One region of the Cohnella sp. GCM10020058 genome, then DNA from elsewhere that is predicted to be linked to it. Evidence: riboswitches for the same ligand, from Rfam matches in the RefSeq annotation. Region 1 holds a riboswitch; the other holds the start of a gene.

What was found. A riboswitch is a leader RNA that binds a small molecule or an ion and turns the genes downstream of it on or off. The one in region 1 is predicted to bind glycine.
Region 2: linked by a shared signal. The riboswitch ahead of gcvH (glycine cleavage system protein GcvH) and the one ahead of gcvT (glycine cleavage system aminomethyltransferase GcvT) in region 1 are both predicted to bind glycine.

The regions. Positions count from the first base shown of each region.
Region 1 is NZ_JBHUJV010000013.1:40,382-56,006, forward strand. Features, by position in the region: gene ACFSR7_RS21680 (shikimate dehydrogenase family protein) at 1-168, opposite strand, end outside; gene ACFSR7_RS21685 (xylulokinase) at 262-1,794, opposite strand; gene ACFSR7_RS21690 (alcohol dehydrogenase catalytic domain-containing protein) at 1,811-2,854, opposite strand; gene ACFSR7_RS21695 (Gfo/Idh/MocA family oxidoreductase) at 2,870-3,889, opposite strand; gene ACFSR7_RS21700 (DeoR/GlpR family DNA-binding transcription regulator) at 4,124-4,924, shown strand; gene ACFSR7_RS21705 (hypothetical protein) at 4,946-5,425, shown strand; gene ACFSR7_RS21710 (erythromycin esterase family protein) at 5,464-6,735, opposite strand; gene ACFSR7_RS21715 (threonine aldolase family protein) at 6,793-7,899, opposite strand; glycine riboswitch at 8,011-8,115, shown strand; glycine riboswitch at 8,119-8,214, shown strand; gene gcvT (glycine cleavage system aminomethyltransferase GcvT) at 8,349-9,458, shown strand; gene gcvPA (aminomethyl-transferring glycine dehydrogenase subunit GcvPA) at 9,468-10,826, shown strand; gene gcvPB (aminomethyl-transferring glycine dehydrogenase subunit GcvPB) at 10,823-12,313, shown strand; gene ACFSR7_RS21735 (deoxyribonuclease IV) at 12,482-13,372, shown strand; gene ACFSR7_RS21740 (FusB/FusC family EF-G-binding protein) at 13,869-14,519, opposite strand; gene ACFSR7_RS21745 (polyprenyl synthetase family protein) at 14,711-15,625, opposite strand, start outside.
Region 2 is NZ_JBHUJV010000008.1:194,817-210,441, forward strand. Features, by position in the region: gene ACFSR7_RS13355 (AraC family transcriptional regulator) at 47-925, shown strand; gene ACFSR7_RS13360 (extracellular solute-binding protein) at 1,367-2,764, shown strand; gene ACFSR7_RS13365 (carbohydrate ABC transporter permease) at 2,859-3,752, shown strand; gene ACFSR7_RS13370 (carbohydrate ABC transporter permease) at 3,794-4,675, shown strand; gene ACFSR7_RS13375 (cache domain-containing sensor histidine kinase) at 4,685-6,502, shown strand; gene ACFSR7_RS13380 (response regulator) at 6,499-7,701, shown strand; glycine riboswitch at 7,884-7,994, shown strand; glycine riboswitch at 7,998-8,078, shown strand; gene gcvH (glycine cleavage system protein GcvH) at 8,172-8,564, shown strand; gene ACFSR7_RS13390 (hypothetical protein) at 9,173-9,919, opposite strand; gene ACFSR7_RS13395 (gluconate 2-dehydrogenase subunit 3 family protein) at 10,046-10,822, shown strand; gene ACFSR7_RS13400 (GMC family oxidoreductase) at 10,845-12,560, shown strand; gene ACFSR7_RS13405 (glycoside hydrolase family 88 protein) at 12,740-13,864, shown strand; gene ACFSR7_RS13410 (GDSL-type esterase/lipase family protein) at 13,878-14,582, shown strand; gene ACFSR7_RS13415 (hypothetical protein) at 14,733-15,416, shown strand; gene ACFSR7_RS13420 (twin-arginine translocase TatA/TatE family subunit) at 15,508-15,625, opposite strand, start outside.

The sequences.
Region 1 (15,625 bases):
GTAAACCTCGGGCTCCGCATGTATATCGATGTCGATGCCGACGATCTTCGGTCCGCCGAGACCGAGCGCCTCGGCCCACAGCGGGAACAGCTTCATAATGGACGATTGTCCGGTCGTCACGCCGACGAAGTACATCGTCGGAGACGCCGCGCTTGGCGGCAGCTTCATAAGTTCGTGCTCCTCTCCTTGATCCCCGCCCTTCGCGGTCCGGGGTGTCTGCAGGTATGTTTGTTATAAAAAATCGTTCTGAAAATTGCCCGATCACTCGGTTGGTTCCAGGCTCGCGTACAACGCCTGCATGCCGTCCACCGTCCGCCGATACCGGCCTGCGGCAGCCGCATACAGACGATGCCTGACCGAATCCGGCTCGAGCGCCTCGCCCGGTGCCGCGAAGCGCTCGGCCGACGCGGCCAGATCCGGGAACAGACCGACGCCGTGACCCGCGACAAGCGCAGCGCCGATCAACGCCGTATCCTCCGCTTGCAGCGGGCGGTACGGCACGCCCAGCGTATCCGCCTTGATCCGGTTGAACAGCGCGCTGCGCGCGCCGCCGCCGGCGACATGGACCGCTTCGTAGGCCGTTTGGCCGACGAGCCGCTCAAGCGTGCCGAGATAATGCTTGTACTCATAGGCGACCGACTCGAGGATCGCCCGGAACATCGCGCCGCGCTCGTGAGACCAGGCAAGGCCGGTCCAGCTGCCGCGCAGCGTCGGCGTGTTGGGACAGACCCGTCCGCCGAAATGCGGAATAAACGTCAGGCCGCCGCAGCCCGGCTCCACCGTCTCGGCGAGCGCATTGAGCTCTTCGTAGTCCATGCCGGTCAACCGCTTGAACCAGGCCAGACACTGACCGCCGCCGTTGATGTAAGCTAGCGGCGTCCACAGATCGGGCAGCGCCGAGCGGGCATAGATCAGCGTCTTGCCCGCGGTATCCGGCCGGTATTCGGCCGTACAGCAGGACAGCACCGACGCGGTGCCCGCCACGTCGAACAGCAGGCCCGGCCTCGCGATGCCCGCACCGAGCGTCGCCGCGGCCGTATCGCCAAGGCCCGCCGCAATCGGCGTGCCCGGCAGAAGCCCGGTTTCGGCCGCATGACGATCGGTCATTCTGCCGACGATGTCCCACGGCCGGACGATGGCCGGCATCTTGTCGCTGTCGATGCCGAACGCCCGCAGCAGTTCGTCCGACCAGGCCATCCGCTGCACGTCGGCGAAGCCGGTGAAGTGAAGATGCGTATGGTCGATGAAGGCTTCCTGTGCGCGCAAGCCTGCGAGTCTGCCTGCGACGTAGGCGCTGGGCACGATAAACTTGGCGATGGCGCGATATACTTCCGGCCGCTCCTGCCGCCACCATAAAATTTTAGGTCCGTGCGCGTACGTAACCGGACTGCCGGTGATGCCGATAAAAGCATCCTCGCCCCAGTCCCGGATGAGCGGCATCGCGGCTTCGCAGCGGCTGTCGAGCCAGGAGTCGTAGGGCGTCACGGCATGCCAGTCTTCGTCGACGCCGAGCACGCCCGCCATCTGGCCGCCGATGCCGACTGCAGCCACGCGCGCGGGCGAGACGCCCGTTCGATCCATCACCGAACGGATGGCGGAGACGACCGCGCCGAACATCTCGTCCGGGTCCTGCTCGACCTGTCCTGGCCCTGGGCGAATCAGGTTCGAGGGGACGAACATGCTGCCCAGCAGCTGGCCTTCTTCCGCGACAAGCGCGGCTTTGGTTCCTTGCGTGCCAAGGTCGACGGCGATCGCAAAGCTCGAGCGGCTATTGTCGGATGTGGCGGATGGCAAGTGGTCCCTCTCCCCTCTAATCGAACGCGATGACCGTCTTGATGCCCTGCGAGCTGCCGGCGTGCGCCAGCGCCTCGTCGAAGCGATCGATCGCATAGCGCGCGGATACGAGCTTGCCGACATCGAGAATGCCGCTCGCGATGAACTGCAGCGTCTTGCGGAAATGCGCGTTGTTCGCCTTCGTGCTGCCCGTCACCAACAACTGCTTGTAGTGAATGGCGTTCGTATCGAGCTTGACGGGGACGCTATCCTTGGGCAGGCCGCCGAAAAAGTTGATCCGGCCGCCCATCGCCGCCAGCTCGACCGCCAGCTGCTGCGCTTCGGGCGACGGATTGGCTGTCACGATGACGTCCGCGCCGCGACCGCCGGTTTGCGCGAGCAAGGTTTCCTTAAGCCCTTCGGCCGGCAGCGCAATAAACGAAGGATCGATCCGGCGCGCCAGCTCCAGCCGGCCCGTCGATCTATTGCTTAGGAACACCCTGCCTGCGCCCGACATCTTGGCAAGCTGCGCATACATGATGCCGATCGGACCGGCGCCGATGATCAGCACGTCGTCTCCGGCACGGATCGGGCACTGCTCGATCCCGTTGTACACGCACGACAGCGGCTCGTTGACGGCCGCATGGTCGAACGTCACCTGCGCCGGCAGCTCGACGACGTTGCCGAAGCGCAGCGCCTGCTCCGGCACGCGCACGTACTCGGCGAAGCCGCCGTCCGTCTGGACGCCGAGCGCCTCGTAGCTTGCGCACAGATGCTGGTTGCCGCGGATGCATTCCCCGCAGATGCCGCAGCCCATATTGGGCGCGATACCGACGCGCATCCCGACGCGATAGCCGCTCGTAAGCGCGCCGACCTCGGCGATCTCGCCGCTCAGCTCATGGCCCAGCGTCCGCGGCGACGCCTCCGAGATGCCCGGAAAGCCGTTTTTGATCATCCGCATATCCGTGCCGCAGATGCCCGCGCTCCTTACCTTGACGAGAATCTCCCGGTCGGTTAGAACTGGCTTTGGCACATCGACGAGCCGAATGTCGCCGGGTCCGTTCAATCTGGCCGCTAACATATTCGCTTCTCCTCCTTAGAGCTTGACCGGCGCGCCTGTCTTGATCGAAGCGTTGCCGGCCTCGACGACGCGTACGGCCATCTTGCCGTCATGTCCCGTCACGCGCGGCGGCCTGCCTTCCATAATCGCGGCGATGAAGTCGGTATCCTCGGCGAGATAGGCTTCCTTGAACAGCGACCGCCAGCTGTTCATGAACGGCCGGCGGAGCAGCCGGTCCGGACCCGCGACGATCGTCGTCTTCTCGTGCGTCTGACCGAGGAAGATGACGCCTTCGGTGCCGAGAATCTCCACGCGGCTGTCGTAGCCGTACCGGACGGCGACCGCGCCGTCGATGCTGGCCTGCGCGCCGCTCGCGAAGCGCGCGGTGAGCGAGACATTGTCATAAAAGTCCGGGTAGTCGGCCGAGACATGCCGGTTGCGGTAGTTGCCGCCGATCGCATACACCTCGGACACCTCCGAGCCCGAGAACCAACGGATCGTGTCGATGTCGTGGCTGTTGACCTCGGCAAGCGGGCCGTTGCTCTTGGCAAGATCGTACATCCAGGGCATCGGCTGACTTGGTCCGCGCGTCAGTGACTTGACGAGCACAACTTCTCCGATCGCGCCTTCGTCGATCGCGCGCTTGGCTTCGACGAAGCTCTCGTCGAAGCGTCTCATAAACGCGACCTGCAGCGTGACGCCGGCCGCCTCGCAAGCCGCGATCATCTCGTCGCATTCGCGCTCGTTGATCGCCATCGGCTTTTCGCATAGCACGTGCTTGCCCGCCTGCGCAGACGCCACGACAATATCGCGATGATAGATCGTAGGCGTCACGACGACGACGGCGTCGATATCCGCATCCGATAGCGCTTGCCTGTAGTCCGTATAGTACCGGTCGATTCCAAGCTCCTTCGCCGCCGATCCGGCCGTTTCTTGGTTCGGGTCGACGACGGCGACGAGTCTGGCGAACGGCACGTTTTTCCGGAAGTTGGCGGCGTGGATCATGCCCGCTCTGCCCGCTCCGATAATGCATACGCCGATATCTCTCTGCTGCATGAGCCCTGCTCACCCACCTTTAATAAGTTAGAAGTTATTTTCGTTCAGATGCGCCCCGTTGTCGTTTGCCATCGAATTAGAAGATTTCGTTCAAAATCCGCTTCCTTTTACGATCTAACAACAATCGTTAGCTGTTATATAGTATAATTCAGAAGATTCGCGTGCTCGATTGATCATTTTTGCGATCGGATGATCTAATTTGCGATATTCATTCAACCTTAAAGGAAGATGACCATGAGCGAGGGGAATTCGGACGTTATGTTTGCCGAGGAGCGGCAGGCGGCCATTGTCAGAATGGTTCAGGAACGCGGAAAGGTGCTCGTGCCCGACCTTGTCGCCTTCTTCAAAATGTCGCCGGCTACGATCCGGGGCGATCTGCGGGATCTCGAAGCAAGAGGCCTCATCAAGCGCACGCATGGCGGCGCGATCCCCAGCGATGCCGCGCCGGTCGGCTTCGAGCTTGACAACAAGGGCAAGACGGTCAAGGACTTGAGCCTCAAGGAAGCGATCGCCAAAAAGGCCGCCGAGCTGGTCGAAGACGGCGATATCATCATTTTGGATGCAGGTCTGACGACCAGAGAGATGTGCGGCCATTTGCAACACAAAAAGAATCTGACCGTCATCGTCAACGACATCGAGATCGCTTCGCTGCTTGAACGACTCGACAACGTGTCCGTCGTCGTCATCGGGGGCATGCTGCGCCGGCATTTTCACTGCACCGTCGGTCCGTTCGCCGTCAAGCTGCTGTCCGAGCTGAACGTAGACAAGGTATTCCTCGGCACCAATGCCTTCAGCGCCCGCAAAGGCTGCACGACGCCGGACATGAACCAGGCCGAGGTCAAGCGAACGATGATCCGCATTGCGACGCAGGTCGTGCTCCTGTGCGACAGCGCCAAGATCGGCAAAAATTCGTTCGTCCAGTTCGCGGAGCCCGGCGAGATCGATCTGGTTATCACCGACAGCCGGATAACCGGGCAGCACCTGCGCGAGATGACCGAAGCGGGCATGGAAGTGATGGTCGAGCAAGTCCGTTGACGTTCGGGGCAGTCACCTTTTTTGCTCGTAAAAAAGCCGCCGGGAGAGTTTCGCCCCGGCGGTTCTTTTGATTTTGTCGGATATCCGAAACGCGATTATCGCGCGGAACGCAGATCGCTGGCTCATCCGGCGAGCCTTGCAATTGGTCGGCCAATCGGCGCACCCTTCTTTGCGCAATGCCTGCAAAGCAGGCTCATCCAGCGAGCCTTCCTATTGTTGGCCTATCGTCACCGCGCCGATCTTTGCGTAATTCCTGCCAATATACATCTATTTTCGCCGATACTTGCTCGTTTGAGCAGAAAAGATGCAAATTTACATCCATTTTCCTCCACAAGTCCGTTTTCCGGCGTGTGCTTTGAATTTACCTGCATATTTGCAGGTATTGCATCAAGCTCGCTTGGTCGGCAGAAAATACATGTACAAATGCAGGTTATTGGAGCCAGCAAAGCAGCCGATATACTCCGTAGACCGCATTGGCACATGCAGCTCCTTTATGCGTAGCTTATCGATCCTCGCTGTCACAGGCTTTCCTTGCGGGATTATGAAAAGGCCGGCTCGACGGCCAGCGGCGCAAGCGCGGACGTCCGGTCCATAAATATAAACGCGTCGTACCGTTCCGCAAGCGTCGTAGGCACGTAATTGCCGCGCTCGTGTTCCGGATGATAAACGACGCCGATCGCGCGGTGACCAAGCGACCGCTCGCGCAGTACCTGCTCGGCATCGTCGAGCATGAGCAGCTTGTCGGCAGGCTCGATCCGGTGAAGCAGCTCTTCGAGGCTCCCGGATTTGGCCGGGGGAACCTTCATCTCCTCCAAAGGACGGCCCCATCCGCGTCCGGCGATGACGGTGCCTTCGTAAGTACCGAAGCCCACGGCGTAAACTTTGCCGCCGTAGGTCTCGCGCAGCAGCTGTCCGACATTTACCATGCCTTCATCGGCCATGTCAGTCGCGCGTGCGTCGCCGATATGTGTATTGTGCGCCCAGACGATGGCCCTTGCCATCGGTCCATGAAAAGCCATAAGCCGCTCGAGCGCCGCAATCATGTGCCTGTCGCGCACGTTCCACGATTCCGCATCGTGACGGATCATCGTCCGGTAATAATCCTCCGCGCCTTTCACCGCCAGCGCATTCAGCTCGGCGGCAAACGCATCCTCGCGGTCACCCGGACGCGCGGCCTGCCATTTGTCCTGCAGCTTGCGCAGCAGCGCGACGACCTCCGCTTCGCAGCCCTCGCCATAAAAGTTGGCCGCGATCCCGTATCGATGCTCCTCCCGCCCGTGCGGTTCGAAGCATTCGAAGGCGCGCTTGGCCGACTCCAGGTCTGCATCGTCCTTTTGCCCGAGGTACTGCAGGATCTCGTCCATCGACGCCCACAAGCTGTACAGATCGATGCCGTAGAAGCCGACCTTGTCCTCTTCGGCCTTGCCGTCGTTGTAGACGCGAAGCCAGTCTGCGAACGCCGCGACCTCGCGGTTGGCCCACATCCAGGTCGGCCACCGCGCAAAGTCGCGCAGGGCTTCCGCAGCGATCGTGCCGGCTGCCTCGTCGCCTTTCACATAACGGTTCAGCACATAACAAGAAGGCCAATCGCCCTCGACTGCAATGAACTTAAAGCCTTTCTCGACGATAAGCCGCTTGGACAGTTCCGCCCGCTCGGCGTAAAACTCGGACGTGCCGTGCGAAGCCTCGCCGATCAGCACGAATTTGGCTTCGCCGGCACGCTCCACGAGCGCTTCCGCGTAGGCTGCCCCGAGAAATGGCGTCGCATGGCGCTCCAGCGCTTGAAGCGCTTCGAGATCATTTTTGCGCATATCGGTCTCCTTCGCTTTAAGACGAACGACATCTCTGCGTTAGGATGCGCGCGATCTTCAAGCCCGATACCCGTTCTCCGACAGCTTTTCTCTGAGGAAGGCGAACGCTTCGCGCAACCGGTCTTCCGGAACCGCGGCATAACGGTCGCCGATGCTGACCTCATAAGCGCTGCTTCCTTCCTCCAGCGCTTTGACCCAAGCGGACAAGCCGACGCCCGTCGCCTCGCATACGCCGACCAAGATCGATTCCAATGCTTCCTTCGGCACATTCGCATGGACGTGGAACATATTGGACACCGGCTCCGCCGGGACCGTTCGGATCGCATCCCCGCAATCGTTGTACATTGCCGCCAGCGCCTTCGCTTCTTCATAATACTGTGCCATTTTGCCGATTCGCAGGTCAAAGTAATAATCCGAACTGATTATGTATGGATACAGGCTGATCAGATCGCCGCCATGCCGCCGCTTCCAGATCTTCGAACGCTCTGTGAGCGCTGCATTTCCCGCCAATATCGCTCCGGCAACGCCGCCCAGGCCTTTGTAAAACGACACGTAAACGCTGTCGAACAACGCGCAGATCTCGGCAGCGGATTTCCCGTAATGCGGCAAAATCTCGAACAGGCGCGCGCCGTCCAGATGCAGCCTTATGCCGCGGCTGCGGCAGTAAGCGGAAATTTCCTCAAGATCCGCATAGGGAGGCAGTTGACCACCGATCTCCCGCTGAGGCAGCTCAAGCAGCAGGCATGCGACATCGTCGCCGATCAACCGGACGTCCTCCGGCCGGATAAGCCGCTCTTGATCGGCCAGCAGCACGGTTTCGATCCGGTGCAGCTCCTTCAGGCCGTCCTCCTCGTAAAGCTCCAGATGACTGAGCGGATGATAGGCAACCTTTCGATTCCCCGTCTCGTCGCAGTGAATCCGCAGTGCAATCTGCTGCGCCATCGTCCCGCTCGGAAAGAAGACGGCCTCCGGCTTGCCCAGATAAGCGGCCATTTTCGCCTGAAACCGCTCGATGATTTCCCCTTTTCCGTACATATCGCTGCTCGCGTTCCCGTCCATTCCTTCGAATGCGTCCAATAACACCTGGACGTTCCGCTTGCCGTGTTCGACGACCGGATGCTTGCTGTTTTTGAATGCATCCGCCAAAGTCATGCTGTCGCTCATGTCGAGACCCTCCCTGATTTTCGATTTCCCCAGTATACCATGCAAATTAACGTTGACACTTCCTCCCAGACTCATGTATGAATAGACTGTAACGACAAAAGCATAATGCGGATGAAGGCAACGGGAGAGATCGCCCATCGTGAACTTGGAGGCGGCGCCGAAGGAGTAACCCTCGCAAGAGGAGAATCTCTCAGGCAAAAGGACCTTTGCCGGACGCGACTCTGGAGAGCATTCCGCAGCATCCAGCGGGATCACCCACGGGGAAACTTGGTTCCGATTCGGACCTAAGGTAACTCTCAGGTACAAAGGACAGAGCGAAAAGAGGACGCAGGCAGCTTCGGCTGGGGGCGCGCTTTCTTTTTGCGGCTGTCCTTTTTTGCGTCCGGCAATACCGACCGAGGCTTTTAAAATATTAATCATGGCTTCAATCGAGGAGGCGAAAAACCACGATGACCGAATTGAAAAGAACCCCTCTCTACCCGATTTATGCCGGTCATCCCGGCGTCCGCTGCATCGATTTTGGCGGCTGGGATCTTCCCGTGCAGTTCTCCGGCATTCAAAAGGAGCATGACGCGGTACGCTTGCACGCCGGCCTGTTCGATGTGTCCCATATGGGAGAATTCATCATCACGGGCAGGGGCGCTGAGAACTTCCTCCAACGCGTGACGACCAACGACGTGTCGAAACTAACGGACGGCCAGGCGCATTACACGCTCATGTGCTTCCCCGACGGGGGCGTCGTGGACGATTTGCTCGTCTACCGGCTCGCGGCGGACCGTTACATGGCCGTCGTGAACGCCGCCAACATCGACAAGGATTACGAATGGATGCGCTCGCATCTGTGCGGGGACGTGTCGCTTGAGAACGCTTCGGACGACTACGCGCTGCTCGCGCTTCAGGGGCCTCGCGCTACGGAGATTCTCCAGGCAGCCGGCGCGGAACCGGACGTTCTGGCGCTCCCCGGCTTCAACTTCAAGCAGGGTACGCTGCTGGCTGGTGTCGGCGTTCTGATCTCCCGGACGGGATACACCGGCGAGGACGGGTTTGAAATTTATGTGTCGGCCGAGCGTGCAGGCGACGTCTGGCATGTGTTGATGGCTGCCGGGGAACCGCTTGGACTCGTTCCTGCCGGACTCGGCGCCCGCGATACGCTTCGCTTGGAAGCGCGGCTCCCGCTCTACGGGCAAGAGCTGTCGGAAGCGATCACGCCGCTCGAAGCCGGCGTCGGCTTCTTCGTCAAGCTGGACAAAGACGACTTTATCGGTAAGGACGCGCTGGTCAGACAAAAGGATGAAGGCTTGCCCCGCAAGCTGGTCGGCATCGAGATGATCGACAGAGGCATCCCTCGCTCTCACTACTCCGTCTTCTCCGGCGATAAGCGGATCGGCGAGGTGACATCGGGAACGCAATCGCCGACGCTGAAGCGCAGCCTGGGACTTGCCCTGGTCGACGCAGCATTCGCCGCGATCGGCACCGAGGTCGAAGTCGAGATTCGCGGCAAACGGCTGAAAGCCGAAGTGATCCGCACCCCTTTTTACAAAAGACTGCCCAAGGAGTGATGAACCGCCATGCCTAATCTCCATCGATACATCCCGATGACCGAGCAGGACCAGGCCGACATGCTGGAGACGATCGGCGTCCCGTCCCTCGAAGCGCTCTTCCGCGACATTCCGGAGGCCATTCGTTATCTCGGCACGATGCCGATGTCCGGCGCGCTCGACGAGTTCTCGCTGCTGGCGCATTTGAAGGATCTGGCCGGGCGCAACGCCGATACCGATCGATACAAGAGCTTCCTCGGCGCCGGCATTTACGACCATCATCTCCCCGTCGTCATTAATCACATGATCTCCCGCTCCGAATTTTATACCGCCTATACCCCCTATCAGCCGGAAATCAGCCAAGGCGAGCTGCAGGCCATCTTCGAATTTCAATCGTACATTTGCGAGCTGACCGGCATGAAGGTCGCCAACGCGAGCATGTATGACGGCGTCACCGCGCTGTCCGAGGCTGGCGCCCTCTCCGCCGGCGCCACCAGGCGCAAGCAGCTGGTCGTCTCCCGCGCCGTGCATCCGGAAGCGCGCGAAGCGCTCCGCACGATGGCTCGCGGGCTCAATCTGGACATCGCGGAGGTCGGCTGCGCGGACGGCGTCACCGACCTGGACGCGCTGCGCGAAGCCGTCACCGCCGACACGGCCGCCGTACTCGTGCAATCGCCGAACTTCTTCGGCGCCGTCGAGGACCTGGCCGCCATCGAGCCGATCATTCACGGCGTCAAGGGACTGTTTGTCGTCAGCGCCAATCCCATGGCGCTCGGCCTGCTCGAGACGCCGGGCAAGCTCGGCGCGGACATCTGCGTCGGCGACGCGCAGCCGCTCGGCATCTCGCAATCGCTCGGCGGACCGACCTGCGGCTTCTTCGCCGTCGCCGAGCCGCTCATGCGCCGGATGCCTGGACGCATCGTAGGCCAGACGACCGACATCGACGGCAAGCGCGGCTTCGTACTGACGCTGCAAGCCCGAGAGCAGCATATCCGCCGCGAGAAGGCAACGTCCAACATATGCTCCAACCAGGCGCTGCTCGCCCTGTGCGCTTCCATCTATCTCTCGACGATGGGCAAGCAAGGACTGCAGGACGCGGCGAATTTAAATTTGCAAAAGGCGCATTATGCAGCCGGCGAGCTGAATCGAAGCGGCTTTAAGCTTCCGTTCGGCGCCCCGTTCTTTAACGAATTCGTCGTAAAGCTCCCGGGAGGGGTCTCGGTTCAAGAAACGAATATAAAGCTGCTCAAAGCCGGCTTCCTCGGCGGCTATGACCTGGGCATCGCATATCCGGAGCTGGCAGGCCACATGCTGATCGCCGTTACCGAGAAACGCACGCGTCAAGAAATCGACAGCTTCGTGGGCAAATTGGGGGAGGTGGCCGTATGAACGCATCGGAGAATGCAGGAGCTGCTGGAGGGCCGAAGGAAAAAGCATTGATCTTTGAGCTGAGCAAGCCTGGCCGCGTCGCTTACTCGCTGCCGCCGTGCGACGTGCCTGAGCTTCCGGCCTCCGAGCTTATTCCGGCCGCCATGCTGCGCGAGACGGCGGCCGCATTGCCCGAAGTTTACGAAGTCGACGTCGTCCGCCATTACACGGAGCTGTCCCGCCGCAACTTCGGCGTCGACAACGGCTTTTACCCGCTCGGCTCTTGCACGATGAAGTACAACCCGAAAATCAACGAAGACACGGCCCGCCTCGCCGGCTTCGCGAAGATCCACCCCTACCAGCCGGAGGAGAGCATTCAGGGCGCGCTGGAGCTGCTGTACACGCTGCAAAACGACCTCGCCGCCCTCACCGGCATGGATCAGGTGACGCTGCAGCCGGCGGCAGGCGCCCACGGGGAATGGACCGGCCTCATGATGATCCGCGCCTATCACGAGAGCCGCGGCGAGCACCGCACGAAGGTCATCGTTCCCGATTCCTCGCACGGCACGAACCCTGCGAGCGCAACGGTCGCCGGGTTCGAGACGGTCACGATCAAGTCCGACGCGCGCGGCATGGTCGATCTGGAGGCGCTGCGCGCGTCTGTCGGCAGCGACACCGCAGCGCTCATGCTGACCAATCCCAGCACGCTCGGCTTATTCGAAGAGCAGATCGTCGAGATCGCCGGGATCGTCCACGAAGCGGGCGGCTTGCTGTATTACGACGGGGCGAACGCTAACGCGATCATGGGCATTACGCGTCCGGGCGACATGGGCTTCGACGTGGTGCACCTGAACCTGCACAAGACGATGAGCACGCCGCACGGGGGCGGCGGACCTGGCGCGGGTCCCGTTGGCGTGAAGAGTCGGTTAATCCCGTTCCTGCCCAAGCCGATCGTCTCCCGCCGCGAAGACGGCACGTACTACTTTGACTACGATATCCCGGCGTCGATCGGACGCGTCAAGGCGTATTACGGCAACTTCGGCATCCTCGTCCGCGCGTATACGTACATTCGGACCTACGGACCGGAAGGCTTGCGCCGCGTCTCCGAGTGCGCCGTGCTTAACGCCAACTACATGATGGCTCGCCTCGCGCCCCATTACGAGATTCCGTACCCGGGCGTATGCAAGCACGAATTCGTCATGTCGGGACGCCGCCTCAAAGCATACGGCGTACGCACGCTCGACGTCGCCAAGCGCCTGCTCGACTTCGGCTACCATCCGCCGACCATCTATTTCCCGCTTAACGTCGAGGAGTGCATCATGATCGAGCCGACCGAAACCGAGAGCAAGGAGACGCTCGACGGCTTCATCGATACGATGATCCGGATTGCCGAGGAAGCCCGTACGAATCCGGAGCTCGTTCTGAACGCTCCCTACGGAACCGTCGTACGGCGTCTCGACGAGACGACCGCCGCCCGCAAGCCGGTGCTTAATTGCACTTGCAGCTAAGCCACCTGTTGCCTATAGCGCGTAGCCCTCTTTTCTCAGAGCGGCTGCGCGCTTCATTTCGTTTGTTTTATTTGGCAATGGACCCGGGATGTCATGCGATTTATGATGATGTTCTATATGATATAAATTTCAGTGGGCCATATACCCAGGGGAAGGCGGATCGCGGTCATGTCTTTATTCATCGGCTCGCACGTATCGATGTCCGGTCCCCGCATGCTGCTGCAAGCCAGCGAGGAAGCGGCATCTTATGGCGCAAATACGTTTTTGATATACACCGGCGCGCCTCACAACTCCCGCCGCAAACCGATCGAAGCGCTTAATATCGAACGGGGAACCGCTCATATGCGCGAGCACGGCATCTCGAACATCGTTGTTCACGCGCCGTTTATCATCAACCTGGCCAACACGACCTCGCCACGAACGTTCGAATTCGGCGTCGAGCTGCTACACGAAGAATTGGCGCGAACCGAAGCGCTCGGCAGCCGCCAGCTCGTCCTGCATCCCGGTTCGCATGTCGGCGCAGGCGCGGAAGCGGGTATCGCGCGTATCGTCGAAGGACTTAACGAAGTGCTGTCCGAACGGCGAGACGTTCAGGTGTCGCTGGAGACGATGGCGGGCAAAGGTACCGAGTGCGGCAGAAGCTTCGAGGAGCTGGCACGAATCATTGAAGGCGTCACGCACAATGAGCGCTTGTCCGTCTGTCTCGACACCTGCCATATCCATGATGCCGGGTACGACGTCGCTGCCGATTTTGACGGCGTCTTGGACGCGTTCCACCGAATTGTCGGGCTGGATCGGCTGAAGGTGCTGCACATCAACGATTCCAAGCACGAGCGAGGCTCCCGCAAGGACAGGCACGAAAATATCGGACACGGCTTCATCGGGCTGGATGCCCTCCGCTATGTCGTGCGTCATCCCCAGCTGCAAGGCCTCCCCATGCTGCTCGAGACGCCGTCGATCGGGGCAAAGAAGTACGTCAACCCGCCCTACAAGCATGAGATCTCGCTGCTGCGCGGCGAAGTCGACGCACCTGTCGTGAAGACGTCTGCAGTGTCCTAAACGTGCGGAACTCTAAAACTCGATTCGCGAGGTGCGCTTATCGATTTTTTATCGATGGCTTATCCGACATTCAACCTAATGGATTGGCCGATCGCTCATGTTCGTCCTTTCACCACAATGCCTGCAAATTTACATCTTTTTACGCCTATGTCGCTCCTTAAGTACAGAATACCTGCGAATGTGCAGGTAATTTCCTCCATCCTCCTGATTTAAGGCTTTTGCTTTGAATTTACCTGCACATTTGCAGGAATTTCATCAAGTGGCGCCATTCGGCAGAAAATACATGTACCAATGCAGGTTTTTCGACTCACCAAGCATCCGAAAAAGCGCCGGCGCACCAAATGCGCGCTTGCCTGTCTTTGAAACGCCGCCCGCCGTCCGTGCCAGAATGTTAAAAAAACGGTGAAGCCACGTGTGCTTCACCGTTTTTCATTCAGCTGACTGACTTACTAACCTTACTAAACTTCACCTTACTAAACTTCGCCTTACGATACCTCTACTTCACCACGTTGCTCAAAAATTGCTCGAGCGGCGCCGGATCCGTAATGTTATGATTGCAGACCTCGCTGTCTGCGCACATATAATTGCCGATCGCCTTGTAGTAGTCCGGCGATGCGTTCGCAGGCCTGGACTTGGTAAGCGCCGTGAACAGGCCAACCTCCGTCTGCCGGTTGCACACGAAGCAGGTCCCTTTTTTATTCGTCGGCGTGAACCTTCCCTCTATGCCGACGAGCCGGCCATCCAGCGGGTACACGATAAAAAGCTTGTTCGCAGCGATGTCCGACCAGCCCAGATAGCTGATCGCTTTCCTATCCAGCGCGGCCAGATCCGGAAGCTTCAGCTTCTTGATCTTCGGATACAGCTTTTTCAGTTGCTGCTCCGTCCCGGGTTCGAACGCGATGCGGTGACTCTCCAGAGAAGCCAGATACAGCTGGAACTCCGGCGCGGTACCGAGCTCGGATCCGCGTTGAACAATCTCAAGCGCCGCTTCGTTCGCATCGGGGAACGCCTCCGCGAGCTTGAACTGCATATTGGAACGGACCGATTCGACGATCTTCGGATCCGCGACGGTCGCGCAGGCATGCTGCAGCAGACCGACTTGTTTTTTAATCAGGTTATATTGGTGGTTTCTAATGAATGGTTGCATGCTTTCAGCCCCTTAATTAGTATAGTGCGCTAATTAGGTGCAAAGCCCATGATTAGAAACGATAACGCTGGTACGGGCGATCGGTTAATGCTGAAAGTCCGGCCCCATGCAAAGTATCGCCCTATTCGCAGGCTTTGCATGAGTTAAGCGCATTCCGGCAAAGTGATTTGCCATCAACTAACGCCCCCCTCTCAACTTGCATTATACCGAACCTCATAGTCCGGAACAAATATTTCTCTGAACTTCGCCGCCCACGGCTCCTGCATCGGAGGCAGCAGCTCGTACAGCTCGTTTGCTTTGTCTTTGTAGAGCGCCTGCACGACCTTGCAATATTCGATGCAGCCCGAATCCCGCGCGTACTGCACGAATTCGTGCTGTCTGTCGATGAACTGCTCGCGAGTCAGCGCCCCCGCGTAATATTCGTCCAGCGCCGGGAATTCTGCGTGGCTGTCTTCGAGCATGAACAGGATGGGCAGCGTACGCTTTTTGTGCAAAAGATCGTTCTTGAAGTCGAGCCTCAGCACGTCTCTTGCATCATTCTCGATCTGGGATACGATGCCCCCGCATACAGCCAGCTGGTTGAGCGTCTCCTGCACATCCGAATCGATTCCGTCGACAAACGCATATCCCATATAGACGGCCAGCTGCATCAGGGCGCCTGACTTGTCCGAGACCATATGAAAATAATCTTCCTCCGTTTGCACCTTATCAGTGATGTCCGCTTGCTGCCCCTGAATCGACCTTGCCAGCAGATTACCGACCGTCGATCCGATTCCCGGCCTGTCGCAGTTACCGAGAATCGCCGCGAACATCGCCAGCACCGCGTTGAGCGTAACAGCCGGCTCGCATGTCATCCAGGGCCTGCCCGAACTATCCCGGTCTTGCAGGTCGTCCACGATGTCCAGCAGCAGGATGATTATCTCCGTCAACGCCGCGTGTCGATCCAGATCAGGCGATCGTCCGCCAAGCATCCGATGCGTGCAGCGGGTCATTTCTGCCCAGGACGTCTTCTCCGCCGCTTTCTCGGCGATAAAGGACCGCAGCGTCGCATTCAGCGTCGCGTCCCGCGCGTATTCGTCCACCATTTTGTGAAGTTCAGAAAGTAT
Region 2 (15,625 bases), on a different contig from region 1:
CCGCGCCGGTCTTGCTAAGCTTGAAGGCGAAGGGAGGTCGTGCCGCATGAACGGACTTGACCGGTTAAACGACGGGCTGGCGTATCTGGAGGCGCATCTCGCGGACGAAGCGGCACCTGATATCGGGGAAGCTGCGCGGCGGGCTTGCTGCGGCGAGCATCATTTTCGGCGCATGTTCGCATCGCTCGCGGGCGTGACGCTGACGGAGTACGTGAGGCGCAGACGCCTGACTTTGGCGGCCTTTGAACTGATCGGCAGCGAGGCCAGGATCATCGATATCGCCGTGAAGTACGGCTATGGCACGGCGGATTCGTTCGCCCGCGCCTTTCAGGCGATGCACGGTCTGGCGCCCTCCGAGGCGCGCCGGCTCGGCCGGCCGCTCAAGGCTTATCCGCGCATGACCTTCCGACTGACGATCGAGGGAGGCGACGAGATGAAGTATCGTTTGGTGGAAAAGGAAGCGTTTCGCATCGTCGGCATGATGAAGCGGGTGCCCCTGATTTACGAGGGCGTTAACCCGCACATCGCCGAGCTTTGGAGCCGTCTGACGCCGGATTTGATCGCGGAGCTGAAGGCGCTGTCCGATGTCGAGCCGGCGGGGTTGATCAGCGCTTCGGCGAACTTTTCGGAGGGCAGGAAGGACGGCGGCGAGGTCGACCAGTACATCGGCGCTGCGACGGCGCAGGCATGTCCGGCGCACCTGACCGCGCTGGAGGTCGCCGCTTCGGAATGGGCCGTATTCGAGGCGGTCGGCGCGTTTCCGTCCGCGCTGCAGTCCGTCTGGAGCCGCATCTACGCCGAATGGTTTCCGTCCTCGAGCTACGAGCTGGCGCCGGGCCCCGAGCTGCTGTGGAACGAGGGCCAGGACACGAGCAAGCCGGACTATCGGAGCGAGATCTGGATTCCGGTGCGAAGACGGTTATAGTTATGCGCAAAGGAGTCTCCCGAACCACGGGTAGCGGGGCGGGAGACTTTTTGTGCTGCGCGGAGGTTGCGTGCGGTGCCGCGGGGCAGGTTGCTGCAAGCGATGAAAGCAACGCTACAGCGGCGAGCGGGCGAAAAGTAGGTGCTGCAAGCAAGAAAAGCAACGCTACAAAGACGGCGGCCGTCTGTAAGCGACGAAAGCGCGGTTATCGCGGCGAAATGTGGGGCGGGTCTGCTGCAAAGCGAGAAGGGCAACGTTACATAAACAGCGACCGACAGCAAGCGCAAAAATTGCGGCTGCAGCGGTGCGCGTAGTCCGATGTTTCGCAAATCATTTTCAAGCCATATTAAGAAAACAAACATGGACTCCTAAGTATACGCATTGTATGCGATTACACCTCCGAGCATAATGAGGCTATACCAAGTCAAGGGGGATTTGAACATGATTACGACCGGCAAAAAAGTGGCTGGCACCGCGATGGCGGGCTTCCTCGCCGTCAGCCTGGCAGCCTGCGGTTCTTCTAATAACGGCAACAACGGCGGCGACGCGGCGGCCTCCCCATCGGCTTCGGCCTCCACGTCCGCCTCGGCCTCGGCCAGCGCGCCTGCCTCCTCCAGCGCCGCCAGCGGCGAAAAAGTAACGATTACCTTCCAGAACATTTATCCGGACCCGACCGATCCGAAGTACAACATGCTGCACAAGATCGTGAAGCAGTACGAGACCGACCATCCGAACGTCCATATCGAGCTCGACTCGCTGAACACCGACCAGCAGAAGCAGAAGCTGAAGACGCAAGCCGCTTCCAACGAAGTGCCGGACATCACGATCGTCAACCCGTCCGCGCAGATGAAGCCTTACGTCGACGCCGGCCTGTTCGCGCCGCTCAACGAGATGGTCGAGCAAAACGGCCTGAAGGACACGTTCCAATCCGGCATCCTGGACTATTACACCTTTGACGGCAACCTTTACGCGCTGCCCGACGGCAACAACATCGCGCTGCTCTACTATAATAAGGCGCTGTTCAAGCAAGCCGGCATCGACGCGCCGCCGACGACGTTCGAAGATCTCGTCGCCGACGTGAAGAAGCTGAAGGAAAAAGGCATCCAGCCGATGGCGATCGGCGAGAAGGACACCTGGACCGGTTCGTTCCTGTTCATGAACGTGCTGCTTCGCACGAACGGCGGCCCTGGCTTCCTGCAAGACATCGTCGACGGCAAGAAGACGTTCGAAGATCCGGCATTCACGGGCGCGGTCGACGCGTTCGAGCAGCTCGTGCAAGCGGGCGCCTTCCAGGAAGGCGCGACGAGCTTCGATTACAACGCCGGCGAGAACCTGTTCAAGACGGGCAAAGCCGCCATGTACTTCATGGGCAGCTGGGCGACCGGCGGCATCGAGGTGTCCGACGCGAACAAAGACGGCAACGTAGGCGTGTTCAAGTTCCCGACGGTCGGCGGCAAGGGCGATCCGAACCAGTTCATGCTGGCCCCGGGCAGCGCGTTCGCGGTATCCAAGAACAGCAAGCACCTGCCGGAGACGCTCGACTTCCTGAACTACTTCATGCTGAACTATCCGAAGGAAGCGTTCGCGGTCAAGGGCGCCGTCGGCGTCGCGCAAAAGGTGGACGGCGACTACAAGGCGGCCGGCTACTCCGACATGGCGATGGAAGTGCTCGCGATGTTCAAGGACGTCCAGGGCGGAGACATCTCCTTCGACAACACGATGAACCCGGCCACGTCCCAAGCCCATCTGTCCAGCATTCAAAACCTGTTCGTTGCGAAAAAGGATGCCGCGGCGGTCGCCAAGGAGCACCAGCAGGCTTACGAAGACAACAAAGAATAATCGGCCTTGAACGTACGGTACGGAGGGGGACGCCAGACTCGGCGCGCCGCCCTCCGTATCCTTATCGCCACAGCCGCTGAAGGAGGCGTCAGCCTTGAATGTACTGAAGGTATCCCGCTGGACGATCGCGGCGTTCGTGCTGCCCTGTCTGCTGCTATACGTCGGCCTCGTATTCGCGCCGATTATCGTGTCCTTCTACAACGCCACCCTCAACTGGAACGGCATCGGCGTCGCCAAGCACGTCGGTCTCGACAACTTCCACCGCATGTTCACGAACGATTCGGTGTTCTGGCCGTCCGTCAGGCGGACGTTCATGCTGGCCGGCTTCTCCATGCTGGTGCAGTTGCCGCTCGCGCTGTTCGTCGCCATCCTGATCAGCCGCTTCGTCCGCAGGCCTAATTTTCTCGTATCGAGCTATTTTATGCCCGTCATTTTGTCCGTCGCCGTCATCGGCCAGCTGTGGAAAACCATCTACAATCCTGCTTCGCAGGGCGGCATGATCAATCAGATTCTCATCAAGCTGGGACTCGGTTCCTGGACGCACGCCTGGCTGTCGGAGCCGAAGGTGGCGATTTACGCCATTATCGTGATTGGGCTGTGGCAGTATCTGGGGTACCACATTCTCATTCAGTTCACCGGGATACAGAACATTCCGGCCGATATCTACGAAGCCGCCAAGATCGACGGGGCCGAGGGCTTCAAGGCCGACCGATATATTACGCTGCCGATGATCGTGCCGATCTTTAAAATCTCCGTCGTGCTCTCGTTCATCGGCTCGCTGCAGTCGTTCGACCTCATCATGGTCACGACGGCCGGCGGACCGGCGCATGCGACGGACGTGCTGGCGAGCCACATGTACAACATCTCGATTCTGTCGCAAAAGTACGGCTACGGCAGCGCCATCGCCTGCTTCCTCGTCGTCGTGTGCCTGGCTGCAACGGTCATCATCAACCTGCTCTTCAATCGCATTGAGAAGCGCTACAACTAATGCCGACAATGCCGCGAAAATAGGAAAGGGGGCGCAACCCCATGAGCCCATCCGCCAGCATCGCCGTCCGGGAGCCCGCCGTTCAGACCCGCAAGCGCGGGTTTTCCGTGAAAAAGACGATTGTGTTCGGCTTTTTCGGCGTCCTGCTCGTCACGCAACTCTACCCGCTGCTGTGGCTGCTCATCTATTCGGTCAAGACCAACGAAGAGATTCTGTCGGGCAGCTTCTTCGCCCTGCCGGCTTCCTTACAATGGAGCAACTACTCAAACGCGCTCGCGGGCGGCCGCTATTGGCACTACCTGCTGAATAGCGTAATCGTGACTTCCATTACGATGGCATGCGTCATCCTGCTCGCGTCGCTGGCGGCGTTCGCGATCACGCGTTTCCGCTGGAAATACGGCAACGTCGTCATGCTGATCTTCCTGATGGGCCTGATGATTCCGCTGCAAAGCACGCTGCTGCCGCTCATGCTGATTTTCAAAAACATCCACGTCCTGAACACGCGCTGGGCGATGATCCTGCCCTATATCGCGTTCCAGATTCCGATCGCCGTCTTCATCATGAGCGGCTTTCTGCGCACGATTCCACACGAGATCGAGGAGTCGGCTATCATGGACGGGGCGAACGTACTGCGTATTTTCCGCAGCATCATTCTGCCCGTATCGGTGCCGCCGATCATGACCGTATGCATCCTGACGTTCATCAACGTGTGGAACGAGTATATTCTCGCCGCCACGTTCATCTCCAAAGAAGCGCTGAAGACGCTGCCGTTCGGCGTGTACAGCTTCGTCAGCCAGTATTCGGTCAACTACGGGGCGATCGGCGCGTTTCTCGTGCTGGGGGCGCTGCCCGTCATTCTCGTCTACTTCCTGCTGGCCGAGAAAATAACGAAAGGCATGGTAGCGGGCGCGGTTAAGGGATAAGATGAGGGAATGAGACGATTCCAATCCATCCACGGCCGACTGTTCCTGATCTTCTTGTTCAGCATGCTCGGGCTTCTGCTAATCGTCAGTCTCGTCTACTATCAGCGGGCGACCGAGCAGATCAGGGACAAGGTCGGCGTGATCGCGAAAAAAAACATATCGCAAACGGTCGGCCTGTTCGAGCTCATGCTCAAAGGTTATGACAGCGTCACCAAATCGCTCAACAGCAACAACGAGCTGATGCAGCTGCTGCAGCAGAAGACGCCCGCGGGCTCTCCGGAGGTCAGCTCGGTCAACCGGGAACGCCAGATCACCGATATCCTGGGCGCCATCTTCTATTCGCGGAGCGATATCGTCGGGATCCATGTCATCTCAAGCCAGGGCAAGGTATACAGCTTCGACCGCTCGATCGGATCTTCGACGCGGGATTACAAGTCGACCGACTGGTATGCCGAGCTGCAAAAGTCCAAGGGGGATATGCGCTGGCTGGGCGTATACCCGCAGGCCCCGATGAGCGGCGGCATCGACAGCCCGGTGTTCGCGTTCGGCCGCCAGCTGTTCGAGCTCAGCACGATGAAGTCGGTCGGCTACGTGCTGATCGAGACCGAGGAGGACCCGATCCTCTCGGCGCTCTCCAACGCCAGCATCGGTCCGGGCAGCAGCGTCGTCATTCGCGATTCGGCCGGGAACGTCATCGTCCGGACGAGGCCGGAGGTGGATGGTTCCGGCGAGGAGGGGGCGGAGGCATTGCCCGCGGATTGGCCGGGCACGCTGAAGAAAGGCGAGGTCGCCGTGCGCGACCGCAAGGACGCACTGCTGACGGCGGCCCGGATCGGCACGGCGGACTGGACGGTCATCGGGGTGACGCCGAAGCGCGACCTGAAGCTGGAGCTGAAGCAGACGCAGCGGTTCCTGCTCACGGTCGTCATCCTGCTCGTCGTCGCGGCGACGGCGCTCGCGACGCTCGTGTCGCGCTCGTTCTCCTCGCCGTTCAAGCGGCTGATCCAGCAGATGAAGCAGGTTGAGCTAGGGAACTTTCAGGGGCGGGTCCGTGTCCATTCCTATCAGGAGCTTAACGTGCTCGTCGGCTCGTTTAACCGAATGGTCTATCAGATGGACAACTTGATCGAGCGGGAGAAGCTGTTGTCGATCAGCGAGAAAAACGCTCAGCTGCAGGCGCTGCAATCCCAGGTCAACCCGCACTTTTTGTTTAACACGCTCGACATGATCTACTGGATGCTCGACGAGCGGGAGAACGATCGGCTGGGGCGCCTGATCCTGGCACTATCCCGGATCTTCCGGTATAGCAGCGACTGGGAGGAAGCTTCGCGTGCGCCGCTCCGCCTCGAGCTCGAGCAGCTGCGCCATTATCTGACCATCATTGAGACGAGGCTAGGCGGGCGCGTGAATACCGAGATCGAGGTGGAAGAGCGCTGGCTCGGCGCTCAGGTGCCGAAGATGATCCTGCAGCCGATCGTGGAGAACGCCGTAAAGTACGGGCTTGAGCCGCTGAGCCGAGAAGGCTCGCTCCGGATCCGCTCGGAGGAGACGGAGGACGCGCTCGTCATCGTCGTCGAGGACAACGGCGTCGGCATGGACGAGGAGACGCTGCTCCGCATTCGGCGATCGCTGGAGGAGGCAGCCGTGTCGCCGGGCCGGCAGGAGGATCCCGCCGGACGCCGGGGCATCGGTCTTGCGAACGTGCATCGCCGCATTGCACTGATGTACGGGGACGGGTTCGGACTTCGGATCGAGAGCGAACGCGAGCGCGGCACGAAGATTACGGTTTCGTTTCCGAAACCCGCAGAAGAGGGGGATTCCCGATGAATATTCTCGTCGTCGACGATGAAGAAGTCATCCGCAGCGGCATCGAGCGGACGATCTCCCGCGGGTTCCCCGAGCATCGCGTTCTGCTCGCCGGGAATCCGGAGGAAGCCGTTGAAGCGCTGCGGACAAAGCATGTCGACTTGGTGCTGACCGACGTGCTGATGCCGGGCATGACGGGGCTCGAGCTGATGGCGTTCTCCCGGCGCAAGCAGCCGCATGTGAAGTGGGTCGTCATCTCGGCGCATTCCGAATTCGCATACGCGCAGGAGGCCGTGCGGCTCGGCGCCAGGGATTATATGCTGAAGCCGATCGGCAAGGAGTCGCTCGTCGGACTGATCGACGAGCTCGCGCGCGAGATCGCGGAGGAGAGCGAGCGCAACAAGGAAGCAGACCTGATGAAGCGCAATCTGCGGTTCCTCCGGGAAGGCGTATTCGCGCGTTGGGCGTCCGGGCTCGATCTGGGCGGCATCGATATCGCGCCGTTTACCGAGAGCCACCCGTACTTCAATTTGCTCATGGTCCGTCTGGATAGCGACGCGGACACAAAGTTGGAGCATTTCATCGTGGAAAATGTGCTGACCGAGCTGATGGACTCCGCGGGCAAAGGCTTCGTCGCGAGCATCGACGCGCATAGTCTGCTTGGACTCGTGACGCTGCGGGAGGAAGCTGGGCTCGGCCTGCTCGTCGACAAGCTCCGCACTCATCTGAAGCGTTACTTGAAAACGCCCTTCCAGGTGCTGCATTCGGGGCGGATCGACGATCTGGCGGCCGTGCCCGGCGAGGTGCGGCGCATGCGCAGCGCATCGTCCGCGCAGGTGTACGATCACTACGCGAGCGGCGGGGAAAAGGCGATCGAGGTCGCGGTACAGTACATCCATACGCATTTCGGCGAGGAGATCGGACTGGAGAAAGTGGCGTCCATCGTTTACCTAAACCCGGTCTACTTCAGCCAGCTGTTCAAACAGAAGGCGGGGACGGGCTTCAAGGAGTACGTTACCAACCTGCGGATCGCGCGCGCGATGGAGCTGCTTGGCGGCTCCGAGCTGAAGATCGGCGATATCGCCGAGCGGGTCGGCTATCCGGACGTACGTCACTTCTCGCAGGTGTTCCGCAAGAAAGCGGGCAGCACGCCGTCGGAGTACCGGCAGGAAGTCAGGGGCGGCGCGGCGGCAGATGTCGGAGAAGGAGAGTTCGAGTAGCGGGAGCATGCCTAAACATAGGTTCCGGACTCGAAGGCAGATCGCTGCTATCGGCGTCAGGAACGTTTTTAATTTTAGACGCCGAATCCGCGGGAATGCGTCTCGTGACGCCGGTTGCTTCAAATAGATTGACATCTATTCCCTGCGTGAATTAAGCTATCCGTGTCAAACGAATATTGCGGATGAAGATGGCAGGGAGAGACTGCGCCGACAGGCGCGGCACCGAAGGGGCAAGTCCGCGGCAAGCCCGCCGGCAGGACCAAACTTTCAGGTAAAAGTACCGCCATCCGACGCGCCTCTGGAGAGAGCGAACAGCCACCAAAGGGGTAAGGGCGGAGCGAACGCCTCGTCTAATCTCTCAGGTACCCGGGACAGAGCATACGGCAGCATGCCGTTGCTCTGTCCTTTTTTGCCGTTCGGCGCTTATTGCGGCAGGCAGCGGTGCGACCACACACGAGAGGATGACGAAGATGAGCGAGATCAAGGCGGGATTGGGCTACACCGAGGAGCATGAGTGGGCGGAGGCGACGGCGAGCGTCATACGTGTCGGCATCACTGATTACGCGCAGAGCTTGCTCGGGGACATCGTCTTTGTCGAGCTGCCCGGCGTAGGAGACGAACTCGCGGCAAACCAGCCGATGGGGACGATCGAATCGGTCAAGACGGTGTCGGATCTTTTCAGCCCCGTGGACGGCAAAGTCGTGCGCGTGAACGAGGATCTGCTGACTGCGCCGGAGAAGGTTAATGCGGACCCCTACGGAGAAGGCTGGATCGTCGAGGTCGAGGTGGATGGCGATCCTGCGGAGGCGGTCAAGGGCCTGATGGATGCCGGGAAATACGAGACATTCCTCGCGAGCAAGTAGTTTGGCTTTTACGCGGAAGATCAATGACTGAAGCCGTAAGCTCGGGACAGCCAGCTTTATGATGCGGAGATAAAATATCGCCTTCTGTAAACCAGTAGCAGGGTTAGAGGCGAGGAGTTGGCAAGTAAAGTAAAAGTAAAAGTAAAAGTAAAAGTAAAAGTAAAAGTAAAACCTAGAGGGAGAAACCCAAGAAAGCGGCGGTACGGTAAATAAATGCCTGCATCCGTGCAGGCTTTCAGCCGATTTGACGAATGGAAGCGGAAATGCCTGCAAATCAGCATCTATTTAGCTGCGAAACCCGAAAATCACGAAGGGAAGAGATCAAAGCCTGCATATTCGCATCTTTTTATTGTTCAAAGTCTGTCATACAGGAAAAGGATGTAAATTTGCAGGCATTTATCTGTTCCCCTCCGGCAGGCGAATCGCGCTCACGGAGAGGCATCGTCCGATCGCGCATCGCTGCCGGCGTCACTCTAGAATGTGGCGCAGTCTTTAATGCATTCAGGCGGTTGGGGTTAATCCGCTGATTGTATTTGCTACCGCCAAAGAACCGCCAGGCGATCCTTCCTGGCGGCTTTTTCATATATCTGCGTTCGAATATCTCCGAACTACCTCCCATCCTTCGCCGCGCCAGCCAGCCTCATCAACTGCGCGATCTCCTGATCGTGGCTCCCGGACGTCCCGTCCGCGCCCTGCGACCGCAAGCGGTCGATTAGCGCGACGGCCTCCGGGCCGGCAACGGTGACGATGCGCTCGCCGTAGCCGCGATCTTTAAGCCATTGCTCGGCCGCGGCCAGCGTATCCGTCTTGTCCGTGTCGACGGAGCGGATGCCGACGCCGCCGTGCGGGCCGGGCTCCGGACCTTTGCCGGACAGGCCTCCGGTGCCGCTCAGCAGCTTGCGCTGCAGGGGATCCGCGGCGGAAGCGGACGGCCCCCGGTCCTTGGCCGCGAGGAATACGGCGTCGTTCGCGACGAGCACGCGAATGCCGGCCAGCCCGGCGCCGGCCAGTTCGGCCTCAAGATCGGAGGAAGTGCCCCGGCCGCGCAGCCCCGAGCTGCCGATCCGGCTCAGCACGCCGCTGCCCATGCCTTGTCCCGATGCGCCGTATTGGTTGGTCGTCCGCGTCTTCTCCCGGTCGACGCTCGGGATAACCGCCGGATCATGCTGCCCTGCAATCTGCGGACGCTGCACGGAGTGCATCTTCAGCCGGTCGTCTACGATGCGCTGCGCGTCTGCCGCTTGCTTGACCGACTGCTCGCGCAAGCTGTGGCTCTGGCAGGCGGCCAGCGTCAGCACGCTTGCGGCGCAAGCGATCGCGAGCATCCGGCGCTTAGTTGCGATTGCGTTTGCCATGGCGAATCTCCACCTTATATTGGATTGGTTTGAAGTTAGCATAGCCAGCCGCAAGGAATGCATAAGGACTTAATTTTGGAAAAAACTAAGGGGGAAAAATCCGGAACGAACAATGGAGGTGAAAGGATGGCTGACCCGAATCAAAAGGGCGGCTCCGGTCACGACAAGGTCGAGCAGCCTTCCCGGCGGAAATTTCTCGTCCAGGCCGGCTATGCGGTCGGCGGCGTTATCGTGGGCGGGGCGCTCGGTAGCCTGATCCGGCCGTCTAAGAAAACGGAGACCGCTCCCGAAACGGGCGAGGGCACGGCGACGGACATCAAAAGCTACAATCGCGCGCCCATGTTCTTTACGCAGGAGCAGCTCGGCATCGTATCGGCGGCTACGGAGCGGATTTTTCCCGCGGACGACGCCGGTCCAGGCGCGCTGGCGCTCGGGGTCCCGTTTTTTATCGACCACCAGCTGGCGGGCGAGTGGGGATTCAATTCCAGGGAATACATGTCGCCTCCCTTTTACGCGGGGGAGAAAGTGCAGGGTTATCAGGGCCGCTTGAAGCGGCGGGAAATGTTCGAGATCGGACTGCGGGAATTGGAAAATTACAGCCAGACGAAATTTACGAAGGGCTTTACGGAGCTCGCGGCCGAGCAGCAGGACGAGGTGCTGAAGGCGTTCGAGTCCGACGAAGCGAAGCTGACGACGATCTCGGCGAGCGGTTTTTTCAAAATGCTGCGGAGCAGCACGCTCGAAGGGGCGTACAGCGATCCGCTTTACGGCGGCAACGCGGACATGAACGGCTGGAAGATGCGAAGCTACCCCGGCAACCAGATGAGCTACACGGATATCATCGACAAGGACTTCGCGGTCATCGCGCCGAGCAGCCTGCAAGACCATCTAAGCGCCCACTAAGGCGGAGAGGACAGAAGCGATTATGGCCAAGACGCTGCCGAAAACGGACGTCGTCATCGTGGGCGTCGGCTGGGCGGGCGGCATCATTGCCGCCGAGCTGACGAAGAGCGGACTGAACGTCGTCGGCCTGGAGCGCGGCAAGGAGCGCAAGACGGAGGACTATTTTATGGTCCACGACGAGCTGCGCTACGGGCTGCGGTACGAGCTGATGCAGGATTTATCGAAGGATACGGTGACTTTCCGAAGCACGGAGAAAATCCGGGCGCTGCCCATGCGGTCGTACGGCTCGTTCCTGCTGGGCGAAGGGCTCGGCGGAGCCGGCGTGCACTGGAACGGCCAGACCTACCGCTTCCTTCCGTACGACTTCGAGATTCGTTCCAAGACGATCGAACGGTACGGCAAGAACAAGATTCCGGACGGCATGACGATTCAGGACTGGGGCCTCACCTACGACGAGATGGAACCGTATTACGACAAGTTCGAGAAGCTCGCGGGCATCTCGGGGGAGCCCAACCCGCTCGGAGGGAAGCGTTCGGCCGACTATCCGACGCCGCCGATGAAGAAGTCGCCCGCGCTCAGCATGTTCAGCGACGCGGCGTCCAAGCTGAAGCTCCACCCGTACATGATGCCGTCGGCCAATTTGTCGGAAGCCTACACGAACCCGGACGGCATCTCCCGCGCCGCGTGCCAGTACTGCGCGTTCTGCGAGCGCTTCGGCTGCGAGTACGGCGCGAAGGCGGACCCGGTCGTCACCGTGCTTCCCGTAGCGCTGAAGACGGGCAAGTTCGAGATTCGCACGCACTCGCAGGTTCGCCGCATCCTTCACCAAGGCGGTAAGGCCACGGGCGTCATGTATACGGATGTCACAACGGGCGAAGAGCTCGTGCAGCCGGCCGACATCGTGGTCGTAACCAGCTACGTGTTCAACAATGTCAAGCTGCTGCTCATGTCCGGACTCGGCAAGCCGTACGATTCCGCGAGCGGGACGGGCGTAATCGGCCGCAACTATGCGTACCAGGTGCTAAAAGGCAACGCGGCCGGCTTTTTCGACGACAAGCAGTTCAATACCTACGCGGGTGCGGGCTCGCTCGGCGTGTCGCTCGACGATTACAACGGGGACAACTTCGACCACACCGACCTGAAGTTTATCCACGGGGGCTCGATCAGCATCAGCCAGACCGGCATGCGCCCGATCGCCAACAATCCCGTGCCCGGAGGGACCGCATCCTGGGGAGCGGAGTTCAAGGCCAACTCGGTCAAATACGCCAATCGCTTCCTGTCCGTCGGCGGGCAAGGATCGTGCATGCCGTTCCGCCATCACTTCCTCGATCTCGATCCTACATACAAGGATGCGTACGGCGATCCGCTCGTGCGGCTGACGTTCGACTTCGAGGAGCAGGATCGCCAGCTTGCGCTCTACTTGTCGGGCAAGTGCGCGGAGATCATGAAGGAGATGGGCGCGAGCCATATCGACCAGCTCAAGGAACTCGGCCCCTACGAGATTACGACGTACCAGTCTACTCACAATACGGGCGGCGTCGTGATGGGCGCCACACCGGACACGTCAGCGGTCAACACTTACTTGCAGATGTGGGACGCGGAGAACGTGTTCGTCGTCGGCGCCAGCGCCTTCCCGCACAACTCGGGCTACAATCCGACCGATACGGTAGGCGCGCTCGCCTACCGGGCGTCCGAGGGCATTCTCAAGTATCGGGAAAAGGGCGGCAGTTTGGTGTAAATCGCGTAAAGGGAGAGCCTCTGCTTCGAGGAAGCGGGGGCTCTTTGTCGTGTTCGGATGGCGGATAAGGCTTGCTGACATGGTTAAGTAAAGTTCATAACCTTGAAACACGGCCATTTCATTCGCATTTAGGGAATGTCAAAATAAATGGCAAGCCACCTGCAGAAGGAAGGAACAAGATGAATGTGAAGGCGAATTGGGCGGAAGAAGCCTGGCGGCAGGTCGTCGACAAGATCGGCAGAACGAGTGCAAGCATCGGAGCGTCATTCCCGAATGGCTCTGTCAATGGCCGCTATAATAGAAGTCCCGCGCATGATTGGGTCGCAGGATTTTGGCCGGGGCTGCTATGGTTGGTCTATCGGGACACCCAAAATGAACGTATGAAGGAGCTGGCCGTACAATGCGAGCAGCAGCTTAGCAAGACGTTGTGGGCGTTCGACGCTCTGCATCACGATGTCGGCTTTATGTTTGGGTTAAGCAGCATTAATCAATATAAGCTCCTGCAGGATGAGGAAGCCAAGCGCCACGGCTTGATGGCCGCCAGTCTGTTGGCGGGCCGATTTAATCCGGCGGGCGGGTTTATCCGCGCCTGGCCGAATTGGGGCGATGAGGATCACACCGGCTGGGCGATCATCGACTGCATGATGAATCTGCCGCTCCTGTACTGGGCCTCCAAGGAAATCGCCGATCCGCGATACCGGCACATCGCCGAGATTCATGCGGATACGGTGCTTCGGTCGTTTTTTCAGGAAGACGGCTCCGTCCATCACATCGTCAGCTTCGATCCGGAAACGGGCGAGCGGAAGGAAGCGCTGGCCGGACAAGGCTATGCCGCGGGTTCGGCGTGGGCAAGGGGATCGGCTTGGGCGTTGTACGGTTTTGCGCTTAGCTATACATACACGGGCAAGGAGAAGTATCTTTTGGCAGCCAAGCGTGTGGCGCGCTTTTATATCGATCATTTACCGGCGGACTCGGTGCCTTTTTGGGATTTTCGTTTGCCTGCGGATGCGGAGGGCATGCCGAGAGATTCCTCTGCGGCGGCCATCGCCGCATCGGGACTTCTGGATCTGGCCTCCCTGGTACCGGGAGAAGAAGGGGGCGCGTACAAGCAAGCAGCCGAGCGCATCCTTCGTTCGTTGCATGAAAACTACGGCGCATGGGACGAGAACGAAGAAGGTCTGCTGCTGCATGCGACCGGTTACTACGCCGCCGATATTGGCGTTGATGCACCGTCCATTTATGGAGACTATTATTTTGCCGAAGCACTGTTTAAACTGAAATATAATGGCCTGGAGCCGTGGTGAAAGGATAGGGAACATGTCGACAAATCGCGTACAGCTAGTTAAACCGGGCTATTTTGCAACGGCTGCGGCGGCGGATAGCCGCAGAGGAGAATTCGACATCGGCAACGAAATTTTGATCGCGCACGAGGTGCCGGTTGACTTTGTATTTATCGGGGACTCGATCACGCATATGTGGGAGTTAAATGCCTACTTCGGCCGCACCGGTCGGTTCATCGTGAATCGGGGCATCGGCGGAGACATCAGCAGCCACGTGTTGCGAAGATTCGATGCGGACGTGATCCAGTTAAAGCCGAAGCATGTGGTGATCAAAATCGGCGTGAACAACTTCTGGGCGATGGACGGCTGGACGGCAGGCGACCGGAAAACGGCGGAGCAAATCGTTCCGGGTCTCGTCGACGATATCGAGGAAATGGTCAAGAAAGCGAAAGAGAACGATATCGTGCCGGTCGTCTGTTCCATCCTTCCGACGGATATGCCGCAATCCGGACACAATGACCAGCGTAATATAGGCATAATCAGTGCGAACGAGCATTTGCAAAAAGTTGCCGCTGAACAAGGCGCGATCTATGTCGACTATCATTCGCGGATGACTAAAGAAGACGGCCTCAAGCTACGCGAAGGGCTTGCCGACGACGGGCTTCACCCGCATGTGCTGGGCTACGATATTATGGCCGATGCTTTGCGCGAGACATTGGAGCAGAAGGGAATACGCATTTAAGAGCGCAGGCACTGCGCTCGCACGTTTTGAACGAAGGGCTGTCCCAGAAGTCATGCAAATGACCGAGGGGCGGGCCTTCATTTTTATTTTGCCTCGTTAATTAAAATGTTATATCGTGGAAATTAGATATTTTGAATTGGGGGCTGCATGGTGAGAAATACGGTATCGGTTGTTCTGATGGGGATCGGCATTCTGATTATTGCCATCGGCTTCATTGCCGGCATCGGCCTGGGCAAAGATGCGTATGGCGAGTTCTCGCTTGCGGCCGCCTTGTATTGGTGGCTGTCCGCGCTTGCTGCGGGATTTTTGTTCATCGGTTTGTCGGAAGTGATCCATCTGCTGCAGAAGCTGCTCGACCGTACGGCATCGCCCGCGCCGTATCAATCTGCACGGTCGGGTGCCGGAAGGCTGCCGACGGCCAATACGACGGCAGCTGGATCGGCTCGAGCTACGGAAGTAACCGGCGGCTATTCTGCGCCGGCGAATCAAGCGCAGCCCGAAGTTCTGACGGAGATCGTCGTTCAGCATGCGGGCATGGCGAGTGGCGTCGAGCAGTTCAAAGGACTGACGATCCTGCTGGACGAACGGAAGATCAAAGGCACGTTCCGGTTCGGCCCCGAGCTGCTTCAGATCGTGAGCCAATCGATGTTTCAAGCGGATGAGGCAGCACAGAACGTCGAGACCATTCCTTTGCATTCTTTTTCCGCCGATTATCTCGAGGGAAAGGACTACTACACATTTTCTTTTGAAAAGGGTACGCGCAAGCTCGCATTCAAGACGCATAATCTGTACGACTATGACCGGATTGTAAAGCGGATCCGGCGGGAGGCGTAGCTTAACCCTTATACCGTCGACCGTAAAAAACCCTTCCCTGTGCGACTGTCGTGGTCGGTGAACAGGGAAGGGTTTTATTGAACGAGCGGCTTCAGGTCGGATTCCGCTCCTTGATCAGCTCGGCGACAGGCTCGTGCTTGTCGTCCTCGATGATGCCGCGGGTGGAGCTGCGGAATTCGCGCAGCGTCTCGCCGAAGGCTTTGCCGAGC